3 regions of the Ensifer sp. Root142 genome follow, and region 2 is predicted to be linked to each of the others. Evidence: riboswitches for the same ligand, from Rfam matches in the RefSeq annotation. Region 2 holds a riboswitch; each other region holds the start of a gene.
The links. A riboswitch is a leader RNA that binds a small molecule or an ion and turns the genes downstream of it on or off. The one in region 2 is predicted to bind thiamine pyrophosphate.

Region 1 (3,270 bases), on a different contig from region 2:
TGCGTAAAGAGTGCCGGAGCCCGCCGGGCGCCAGAAGGGGCGGGGTTGCCGCCCCTTCTGGCGTGATCGTTATCCCCGAACTTCTGCCTCGCTGTCGACCGGCATATAGAGGTCGCCACCTTCACGATACTTGGCCGCCATCGCTTGAAACCCTTCCTTCTGCGCCTCGGCGCGGATGTCGTGCGAGATCCGCATCGAGCAGAACTTCGGCCCGCACATGGAGCAAAAATGCGCGACCTTGTGCGCCTCCTTCGGCAAGGTTTCGTCGTGGAAGGAGCGGGCGGTTTCCGGATCGAGCGACAGGTTGAACTGGTCCTCCCAGCGGAACTCGAAGCGGGCGCGCGACAGGGCGTCGTCGCGCGTGCGGGCCGCCGGGTGCCCCTTGGCGAGATCGGCGGCATGGGCCGCGATCTTGTAGGTGATGACGCCCACCTTGACGTCGTTGCGGTCGGGAAGCCCCAGATGTTCCTTCGGTGTCACATAGCAGAGCATGGCCGTGCCGAACCAGCCGATCATCGCGGCACCGATGCCCGAGGTGATGTGGTCGTAGCCCGGGGCGATGTCGGTCGTCAGGGGCCCAAGCGTATAGAACGGCGCCTCGCCACAGACAGCGAGCTGCTTGTCCATGTTTTCCTTGATCTTGTGCATCGGCACGTGGCCAGGCCCCTCGATCATCACCTGGCAGTCTTTCGCCCAGGCGATCTTCGTCAGCTCGCCCAGCGTTTCCAGTTCGGCAAATTGCGCCGCGTCATTGGCATCGGCGATCGACCCCGGACGCAGGCCGTCGCCGAGCGAAAACGAGACGTCATAGGCGCGGCAGATGTCGCAGATCTCTTCGAAGTGCTCGTAGAGAAAGCTCTCCTTGTGGTGGTGCAGGCACCATTTCGCCATGATCGAGCCGCCGCGCGAGACGATGCCGGTGACCCGGTCGACCGTCAGCGGGATATAGTGCAGCCGGACACCGGCATGGATGGTGAAGTAGTCGACCCCCTGTTCCGCCTGCTCGATCAGCGTATCGCGATAGACTTCCCAGCTCAGATCCTCGGCGATGCCGTTGACCTTTTCCAGCGCCTGGTAGAGCGGCACGGTGCCGATCGGCACGGGCGAGTTGCGGATGATCCATTCGCGGATGTTGTGAATGTTGCGGCCGGTCGACAGGTCCATGACCGTGTCTGCGCCCCAGCGGGTCGCCCAGACCATCTTCTCCACTTCCTCGGCCATCGACGAAGTGACGGCGGAGTTGCCGATATTGGCATTGATCTTCACCAGGAAATTCCGGCCGATGATCATCGGCTCGGACTCCGGGTGGTTGATGTTGGCCGGAAGCACGGCGCGACCGCTGGCGATCTCCTGGCGGACGAATTCGGGGGTGACGTGATCGGGGATATGGGCACCAAAGCTTTCGCCGTCGCGTAGCGTGACGCGTGCAGCGTCGCGGCCAAGGTTCTCGCGGATGGCGACGAACTCCATCTCGGGCGTGATGATGCCGGCCCGCGCATAGGCAAGCTGCGTCACCGCGCGCCGCCCGGTCGCGCGCAAGGGCGCGTGGCGGAAGGGAAAGGTCGGCGTCAGCCGGTCGCCGGAGGCAAAGCCGTTGTCTTCCGGCCGCACGTCGCGTCCGTCATAGGCTTCGACATCACCGCGAGCGATGATCCAGTTGCGGCGCGGTCGTGGCAAACCGTCCTCGATGCGGATGTTGGCATCTTCTACGGTGTAGGGACCGGAGGCGTCGTAGACGGTGACCGGCGGCTCGCCCGACGTCGGGTGCAGGGTGATTTCGCGCATGGGAACGCGGATGTCGGGATGGATCGTGCCTGGCTTGTAGACCTTTTTCGAGGCGGGAAGCGGGCCTTTTGTGACCGAGAGTTCTGCGGTTTTGGTGGCAATATTCATGATGAGGCTCCAAGTTTGCGGTTGGAGACCCAGTTCTGAAGCCGGAAGGAAAAGACATGTTTGCCTGAAATTCCGCGCGAATGACGGAATCGTGGCGTCAATGTCTGCACCGTCCCTACGCCAGTATGAACTGGATCAGGTTCAACGGGTCACTGCGCCTCGGTCGGCAAAGCCGATCCGCCCAGCAGTATCTCAGCCCCTTGACGGGACCCCCCTGGTGAATGCCTAGAGATAGCCATCGATCCGGATGCGCCGTCAAGCGTTAATCCGAAGGTTGCGTGTCAGGCCTGTTGATTGCCCGGTAGAGCGTTTCCGGATGAGACGAAGCCGCGGGCACGCTCGTTCTTTTCGTTTTTACGCATTTCCTGACGGAAAACCGCTCCGCACTTTTCCTGGAAATGCGCTAGCGGCCGGACTTCTCTGATCCCCGGCGATCGGCATAATCCGCACGGTTGATGCCGTGCCGCTGCAGCTTGTCATAGAAGGTCTTGCGCGGAATGCCGAGCGCTTCGATCGTCGCCTTGACGTCGCCGTGCTGCGCCCGCAGCGCTTCTTTCAGAATTTCCGCCTCGTAGCGCTCGATCCGCTCGGGCAGGCCGGCACTGGTCGGCGCCGCGGCAATCGGTTGGCCGAGCGAACCTTCGACGCCAAGGGCAACGCGCTCGGCGAAGTGCGAGAGCTCGCGCACATTGCCCGGCCAGGAATGAGACCTCAGATAGTGGCTGACGGCCAGCGAAAGCGTCGGCACGTCGCGCTTGAAACGCTCGGCTGCCCGCGTCAGGAAATGCGAGAAGAGAAGGGGGATATCGTCCCGGCGTTCGCGCAGCGGCGGGATCGACAGGGTGACGACGTTCAGCCGGAAATAGAGATCCTCGCGAAAATCGCCCCGCTGGGCCGGGTCGCCGAGGTCGATCTTGGCCGCGGCGATGACCCGAATATCGACGGGGCGCACGATATTGGTGCCAAGCGGCGTGATCTCACGGGCTTCAAGCACTCGCAGCATCTTGACCTGCGTTGCCGGCGGCATCGCCTCGATCTCATCGAGGAAAAGCGTGCCGCCGCTCGCATGCTCGATACGGCCGACGCGCTTCTTCAGGGCACCGGTGAAGGCGCCGGGCTCGTGGCCGAAAAGCTCGCTCTCGATTACCGTTTCCGGCAGTGCGCCGCAGTTCAGCGCCACGAAGTTGCCGTTGCGGCGCCGGCTCCAATTGTGCAGCAGCGTCGCCACCACCTCCTTGCCGCTGCCGGTTTCGCCGGCAACAAGCACATCCACGTCGGTGTCGGCGATATGCCGCAAGGTCTGGCGCAGCCGTTCCATGACCGGTGTCTGGCCAATCAGCGGCAGGCTCTCACCGGCGACTTCGGCTGCGCGTTTCA
Region 2 (3,270 bases):
AGGCCGGAACCGACGACGGCGATCAGCGGTGCGCCGATGAAGAGCAGCGAGAACAGGATCCAGCCGGCGTCGGACGTCCGGGAGAGGCCGGTTCCTGCATCATAGCGTCTGGAGATTTTGCCCGCGGTTGCGCTTTGTGCAGGTTCGGTCGCGACACGCGTTAGAGCCAGGAGCAGGGCTCCGGTCATGACGATCTGTAGGGCGGACAGGGCGATCGCCCGCGGCGGGTCGAAATCGAAGCGCAGCGCCTGGTAGATCGCGACCTCGATGGTGCTGGCGGCAGGCCCGCCGCCGAGCGTCAGCACCAGCGTGAAGCTGGTGGCGCAGAGCATGAAGACGAGGCCGGCAGCACCTGGCAGCAATCCCCGAAGGACCGGCCACTCGACAAAGCGGAAGAGTGCGGCTGGCGGCATGCCGAGATTGGCGGCGGTTCTCCAGTATTCCGAAGGGATGCGCTCGAGCCCGGCGAGAAAGAGACGTGCGATAAGCGGCATGTTGAAGAAGACGTGGGCGAGCAGGATGCCGAAAAGGCCGTAGATGCTGATCGGCTGCTGCAGCCCGAGGCCGGCGAGGGCGGTGTTGAGCGCGCCCTGCCGGCCCCAGATCTCGATCAGCCCGAGCGCGCCGACAAGCACGGGCAGGCCGAGCGGCAGGGCCATCACCCGCAGAACCCAGACGCGGCCGGGAAAGCTCGGCCGGCGCGCAAGCGCCCGTGCGATCGGGATGGCAAGAACAACGGAAAGCAGCGTCGAAAGGCTCGCCTGCAGCAAGGTGAAGCGCGTTACCCGCCAGATATAGGCATCGAACAGCACGCTGTTGCCGAAGTCACCGCTCTGGAGCAAAAGGGCTGCAATCGCCAGGCCGACAAACAGCAGGATACCGCCGAGACTTAAAGTCCCGGCGGTCATCGTGATGCGATTTTCGGCAGGCGCGAACAAATGCGCCTCAGTTCTTGCTAATGGCGGCCAGCCATTCGTCGATCCAGGCCTTGCGGTTCGCCGCCACCTCTTCCGACGGCAGCAGGAAAGTCTTCTCCGGATTGACCAGCTTGCTAAAAGCCTCCGGCAGCGGCTCCTTGGTCGCCGCGACCGGCATCATCCAGTTGGTCGTCGGAATGATCGACTGGAACTCCGGGCCGGTCATGAAGGCGAGAAACTGCTTGGCAAGCTCCGGCTCCTTGGCGCTCTTGGTCATGCCGGCAACTTCGATCTGGATGTAGTGACCTTCCGAGAATTCGGCCGCCTGGTAGCGGTCGGTGTTTTCCGCCACCATGTGGTAGGCGGGCGACGTGGTGTAGGAAAGCACCATCGGCGCTTCGCCCTTGGTGAAGAGGCCATAGGCTTCCGACCAGCCCGGCGTTACGGTCAGTACCCTGTCCTTGAGCTTGGCCCAGGCGGCGCCGGCTTCGTCGCCATAGACGGCCTTGACCCAGAGAAGCAGACCGAGGCCCGGCGTCGAGGTGCGCGGATCCTCGATGACGATCTTCTGAGAGGCGTCGCCTTCGACCAGTTCCTTCAGGCTCTTCGGCGGCGTCTTCAAGGTCTGGGTGTCGTAGACGACGGCGAAATGGCCGTAGTCATAGGGAAGGAAGGTGTCGTCGGTGAAGTCGCCGGGTACCTTGACGTTGGCAGGCTCGATGCCGTGCGGCGCGAAGAAGCCGGTGGCCTTGGCCTCGGCGACGAGGTTTGTATCGAGGCCGAGCACGATGTCGGCCTTGGAGGCCGCGCCTTCGAGCTTGAGGCGGGTCAGAAGCTCGACGCCATCGGCGACGCCGACATAGGTGACCTTGCATTCGCAGGTCTTCTCGAAAGCTTCGGCGACCTTGGCACCCGGCCCCCATTCGGTGATGAAGCTTTCATAGGTGTAGACGGTCAGCGTCTTGTCGGCAGCAACGGCATTGGCCGCGAAGACAAGTCCTGCCGTCGCGGCAAGCGCTAGCCGGCTAAGAACCTTGAGTTGCGATGAATTGGACATGGCAGGCACCTCTCCCTAAAAATGATGTTGCATGGGAAAAGGGCGTATCGATCCGATCGCGTCTAATCCCTCCGCCGGTATGAGCCGGATCAGGTTCCGCGGGTTGGCGTTCAACGCCTCTCAGCCTTCGGCCGCCATGCGGTCGGAAGGCACCCCGTTAGAGCGGGTAGAGATTTACCGCCGAGCCGGTTTGATGGCAAGCGAAGTTTGAGGACGGCAAAAGCGCCCGCCCCGCATTTTCGCGCCGCGGCGCATGGGGTAAAATCGTCGGCAGAGTTTGCAGACGCCGAAGGAGCCTGCGATGACTGACATGCTCGTTCGCCTTTATGCACTGCCGGCACAAGCGAGATCACCGCTTGCTGACGGTATCGGCATTCACCGCGCAATGGCACCCGAACGAAGCTTGTTGTTCCCTGGATCGAGCAGACATTTGGCTCCGGCTGGGCGGGCGAGGCGGAGGCGGCCTTCAGATCGACGCCGACGTGCATGCACATCGCGGTGTTCGAGGACCGGATCGTCGGCTTTGCCTGCCACGATGTCACAGCGCTCGGTTTCTTCGGGCCGACGGGCGTCGACGAGGCCATGCGCGGACGGGGATCGGCGAGGCGCTCTTGCGCGTGAGCCTGACGGCGATGCGTGACGCAGGCTACGGTTACGCCATCATCGGCGGCGTCGGCCCGGCCGAATTCTACCGACGCACGGTCGGCGCCATCGAGATCCCCGATTCCAACCCCGGGATCTATGCGGAGATGCTGTTTCCCGATACCTTGCCCGAAGATCACTGACAACGAGGACGCAAAATCGCCGGATCGCGCCCTTGTTCGGTTTTCTTGCTTTTCCTTGCCCGTGCCTTTGCGCTATGGGCTTTGCCATGGCCCGATCCACCTTCACCATTCTGCTCGGCGGTGCACTGACCCCGACCGATCGCCTTGCGCGCCAGCTCGCAGGCAGCCGCTTCGTTGCGGCCGATGGCGGCATGCGGCATGCGCGGGTGCTATCCGTGACCCCCGACGTCTGGGTGGGCGATTTCGATTCGACCGAGGAGGCGCTGCTCGCGGAATTTGCCGATGTCCCGCGCGAGCCCTATCCCGCCGCCAAGGCTGCGACCGATGGCGAAATCGCTGTCGAGGCGGCGCTGTCGCGTGGCGCCGAAGCCTTGATCTTTGCCGGCGCGCTCGGAGGATCACGCAGCGACCATGCCTTCCTGCACCTGCTTCAGGCTGCTTCGCTGGCCGAACGTGGGTTGCCGGTGTTCATGACCTCGGGTGAGGAGGAGGCCTATCCGCTGCTTGCAGG
Region 3 (3,270 bases), on a different contig from region 2:
TCGGTGAAGGCGGTAGCTCAAGAAGGGAGGTCTAAATGGCTATTCACTTTGACCAGTCAGGTTTTGAACTCGCACCCGAACAGCTCGATACACTTCAAAGGATATTCGATCGCATTTGCTTCGAAACGAGGATCCCGCGCCAAGACATCCGCGCTGGCCGCCTCGCAAAATTCCTGATGGATGAATTTAGGTTCGGCAATACGGATGAGTTGGCGTTAACAGAGTGCGGTCGCTGGTTCTGTAGGCGGGCGAGCCCAACACGTCGAATTCAGAGCGAACAGCAACCGACCAGTATGCTGCACTAGGCGATGTGTTGCTCAACACCGCAGAGTGACGCGCTGCCCCACTCTCGGCCCTCGACTGGGATCACACTACGCCAGGCATACTCCGGTCAGCGTGGCCGCGCAACGGCCACGCCGTCATCGAGATGCCCCAGAGACAGCTGAAAATATTCCGGATCCGAGGCCCGATCCGATATGCATGTGCTCGTTAATTCAGCGCCGGCGTCGGTCCCCAGACCTCGCGATAGAATCGGAAGTCGGCACGTTCATGTCCGTGCTGCGAGCAGCAGGCGACGGGACTTATCGAGACCAAACATGTCGCCATAGCGATCGAGCGCGACCATGACGGAGGTGAAGTTGCTTGCATTGACCGCCCTTTCGCGGCCGAGCGAATTTTCTGCACAGATATGGCGCCATTCGGATTCCTTTTTATTGGATGCTGGCCATTTTCCGACCGGGCTTGCACCGTGAACCACTCAAAAACGGGGGAAACTCATGGCTCCAGGACGGCGCCCTACTGAGGAGAAATGGTCGAACTGCATGAATCGCCGTGGCTCTCATCGCCTCGGGCGCGCCCGCGCAGGCGGACACGACGGTGTGCTTGGGAAATGTGTGTCACTTCCAGGAACGGCACCAACCATGAAAGGTCTCTGAGCGACATCAATGAAGAAGCGAGAAAGGAATCGCTTGAGAACATTCGAGACCATTGATTGTTGTGGGGCAGACGATGCCTCCACTTGCCTGAGAGCAAAACTCACGCTGCAGCGCCTTTTCTACTAAACGCATGCTCCTTGATGCCTTCCCGCCGCTAGACGAGCGCGAGGCCCGCCGCATTGATGCGCCGGCTCATGTTGCTCCTCTCGGCGCGATACGCGTTGAGTCTAAGGTATGTGGATGACGCTTTAGCCCCGTTGGAAATAGACTAACAACGCTTGACAAAGCACGGCATTGGCCGTTCAACTCGGTTCATTCACCAGGGGAGTCCCGACAAGGGGCTGAGATATTGCTGGGCGGATCGGCTCTTTCGACCGCAGCGCAATGACCCGTTGAACCTGATCCAGTTCATGCTGGCGTAGGGACGGTGGGAACGACGGCAGTTGCGACAGCTCCTTTGCGATCGCGTGGACGTGTCTCTATCTTTCCAGCGCCAAGATCTGGGTCTCCAAACGTCAAGGTTGGAGCCGACCAATGGTTTTTTCAGATGTCGTACACGAGCCAAACCGCGGACATAGACGGCAACATCGACGCCCGTTAGCGGTGCGGCGCATGGATGAATGGCCCTACAGCTCCGGCCAGGTAACAGCTCGAACGGCTGCCAAATGAGGCAGGTGCTGATCAACGGAGCGGGTGTCGTCGGCCTTGTCACCTCATACGAACTGGCGCGACGCGGCATTGAGGTCGACGTCTTCGAACGTTCAAAACGGATTGGCGCCGGCGCATCCTGGTTTGCCGGCGGCATGCTGGCGCCCTGGTGTGAGCGCGAAAGTGCCGACGAGAAAGTCGAACGCGTCGGCGCGACAGCCATCGAGTGGTGGAAGACGGCGCTGCCCGACAAGGTCGTGCAAGAGGGGACACTTGTCGTCGCCGCCGCGCGCGATACACGCGAGCTCGATCGCTTCGCGGCGCGAACCAAAGGGCACAGATGGCTTGATGCCGACCAGATAGCCGAACTGGAACCCGATCTCGCCGGCCGTTTTTCTCGTGCACTCCACTTCCCGAGGGAAGCGCATCTCGATCCGAGAGAGGCGCTGTCTTCACTCCATGACACATTAATGGCCATGGGGGTGCGTTTTCATTTCGGCCAGGCGACCGATGCCACCGTCGATCGCCGTGTCGATTCGCATATTGACTGCACAGGCCCTGCCAGGCTCCCGGATGACGCAGCACTGCGGGGCGTGCGTGGCGAGATGCTCTATCTGCGCACCGGCGACATTCAACTGTCGCGTCCAGTGCGCTTCCTGCATCCTCGACACCCCATCTATGTCGTTCCACGCCGCCAGGGCGTCTTCATGGTCGGGGCAACAATGATAGAGAGCGAATTGTCCGGTCCTATCACTGCACGGTCGCTGATGGAGCTCTTAAACGCAGCCTACGCCCTGCACCCGGCCTTCGGCGAAGCGCAGATCACCGAAACCGGAACTGGCATTCGCCCCGCCTACCCCGACAATCTGCCAAGGATCACGAAAAGCGGTTCGATCTATTCCGTGAACGGTATGTATCGGCATGGTTTCCTGCTCTCGCCGGCTCTTGCGCACGACGTTGCCGAACTTCTGCTCAACCCGGACCACAGATCGGAGTTCTATGATGAACCTTAACGTCAATGGCGAAGAGCACGAGGTCGCCTGCTCGACGCTCGCCGAACTGATGGCTGCACTCGACTATGAAGGAAGCTGGCTGGCGACCGCTGTCAACGGCGAACTCGTTCACGCGGCCGACCGCGATCGATGGCGCTTAGGCGATCATGATCGCATCGAAATTCTCTCGCCCATGAAAGGTGGCTGACCATGCTGCAAGTCTACGACACGGAAATCACCTCCCGACTGCTCCTGGGCACAGCGGGCTATCCATCTCCAGCCGTGCTTTCGGACGCGGTGCGGGCTTCAGGGACACAAATCATCACGGTCTCGTTGAGGAGAGAGACGGCCGGCGGCAAAGCCGGAGGTGCGTTTTTCGAACTGATCCGCGAGCTCGGGACGAAAATACTGCCGAACACCGCCGGCTGCCACACCACCAAGGAGGCGGTGCTCACTGCTAAGATGGCGCGCGAGGTTTTCAAGACGAACTGGATCAAGCTCGAAGTGATCGGCAATCACGACACATTGCAGCCGGATGTGTTCGCGCTGGTCGAAGCCGCACAGATCCTTTCAAACGAAGGCTTCGAGATCTTTCCCTATACGACCGACGATCTGGTCGTTGCCGAGCGCCTGCTGGAGGCTGGCTGCCGCGTGTTGATGCCCTGGTGTGCTCCGATCGGCAGTGCCATGGGGCC

Region 1: another riboswitch for thiamine pyrophosphate. It lies ahead of thiC (phosphomethylpyrimidine synthase ThiC); the one in region 2 lies ahead of thiB (thiamine ABC transporter substrate binding subunit).
Region 3: another riboswitch for thiamine pyrophosphate. It lies ahead of thiO (glycine oxidase ThiO); the one in region 2 lies ahead of thiB (thiamine ABC transporter substrate binding subunit).

The regions. Positions count from the first base shown of each region.
Region 1 is NZ_LMFK01000001.1:694,416-697,685, forward strand. It holds gene thiC (phosphomethylpyrimidine synthase ThiC) at 70-1,893, opposite strand; TPP riboswitch at 1,988-2,119, opposite strand; gene ASD52_RS03365 (sigma-54 dependent transcriptional regulator) at 2,297-3,270, opposite strand, start outside.
Region 2 is NZ_LMFK01000046.1:254,070-257,339, reverse strand. It holds gene thiP (thiamine/thiamine pyrophosphate ABC transporter permease ThiP) at 1-914, opposite strand, end outside; gene thiB (thiamine ABC transporter substrate binding subunit) at 946-1,974, opposite strand; TPP riboswitch at 2,024-2,141, opposite strand; partial or broken gene ASD52_RS31700 (GNAT family N-acetyltransferase) at 2,276-2,759, shown strand; gene ASD52_RS31695 (thiamine diphosphokinase) at 2,846-3,270, shown strand, end outside.
Region 3 is NZ_LMFK01000026.1:30,810-34,079, reverse strand. It holds gene ASD52_RS23665 (hypothetical protein) at 36-305, shown strand; TPP riboswitch at 1,247-1,378, shown strand; gene thiO (glycine oxidase ThiO) at 1,601-2,596, shown strand; gene thiS (sulfur carrier protein ThiS) at 2,586-2,783, shown strand; gene ASD52_RS23645 (thiazole synthase) at 2,786-3,270, shown strand, end outside.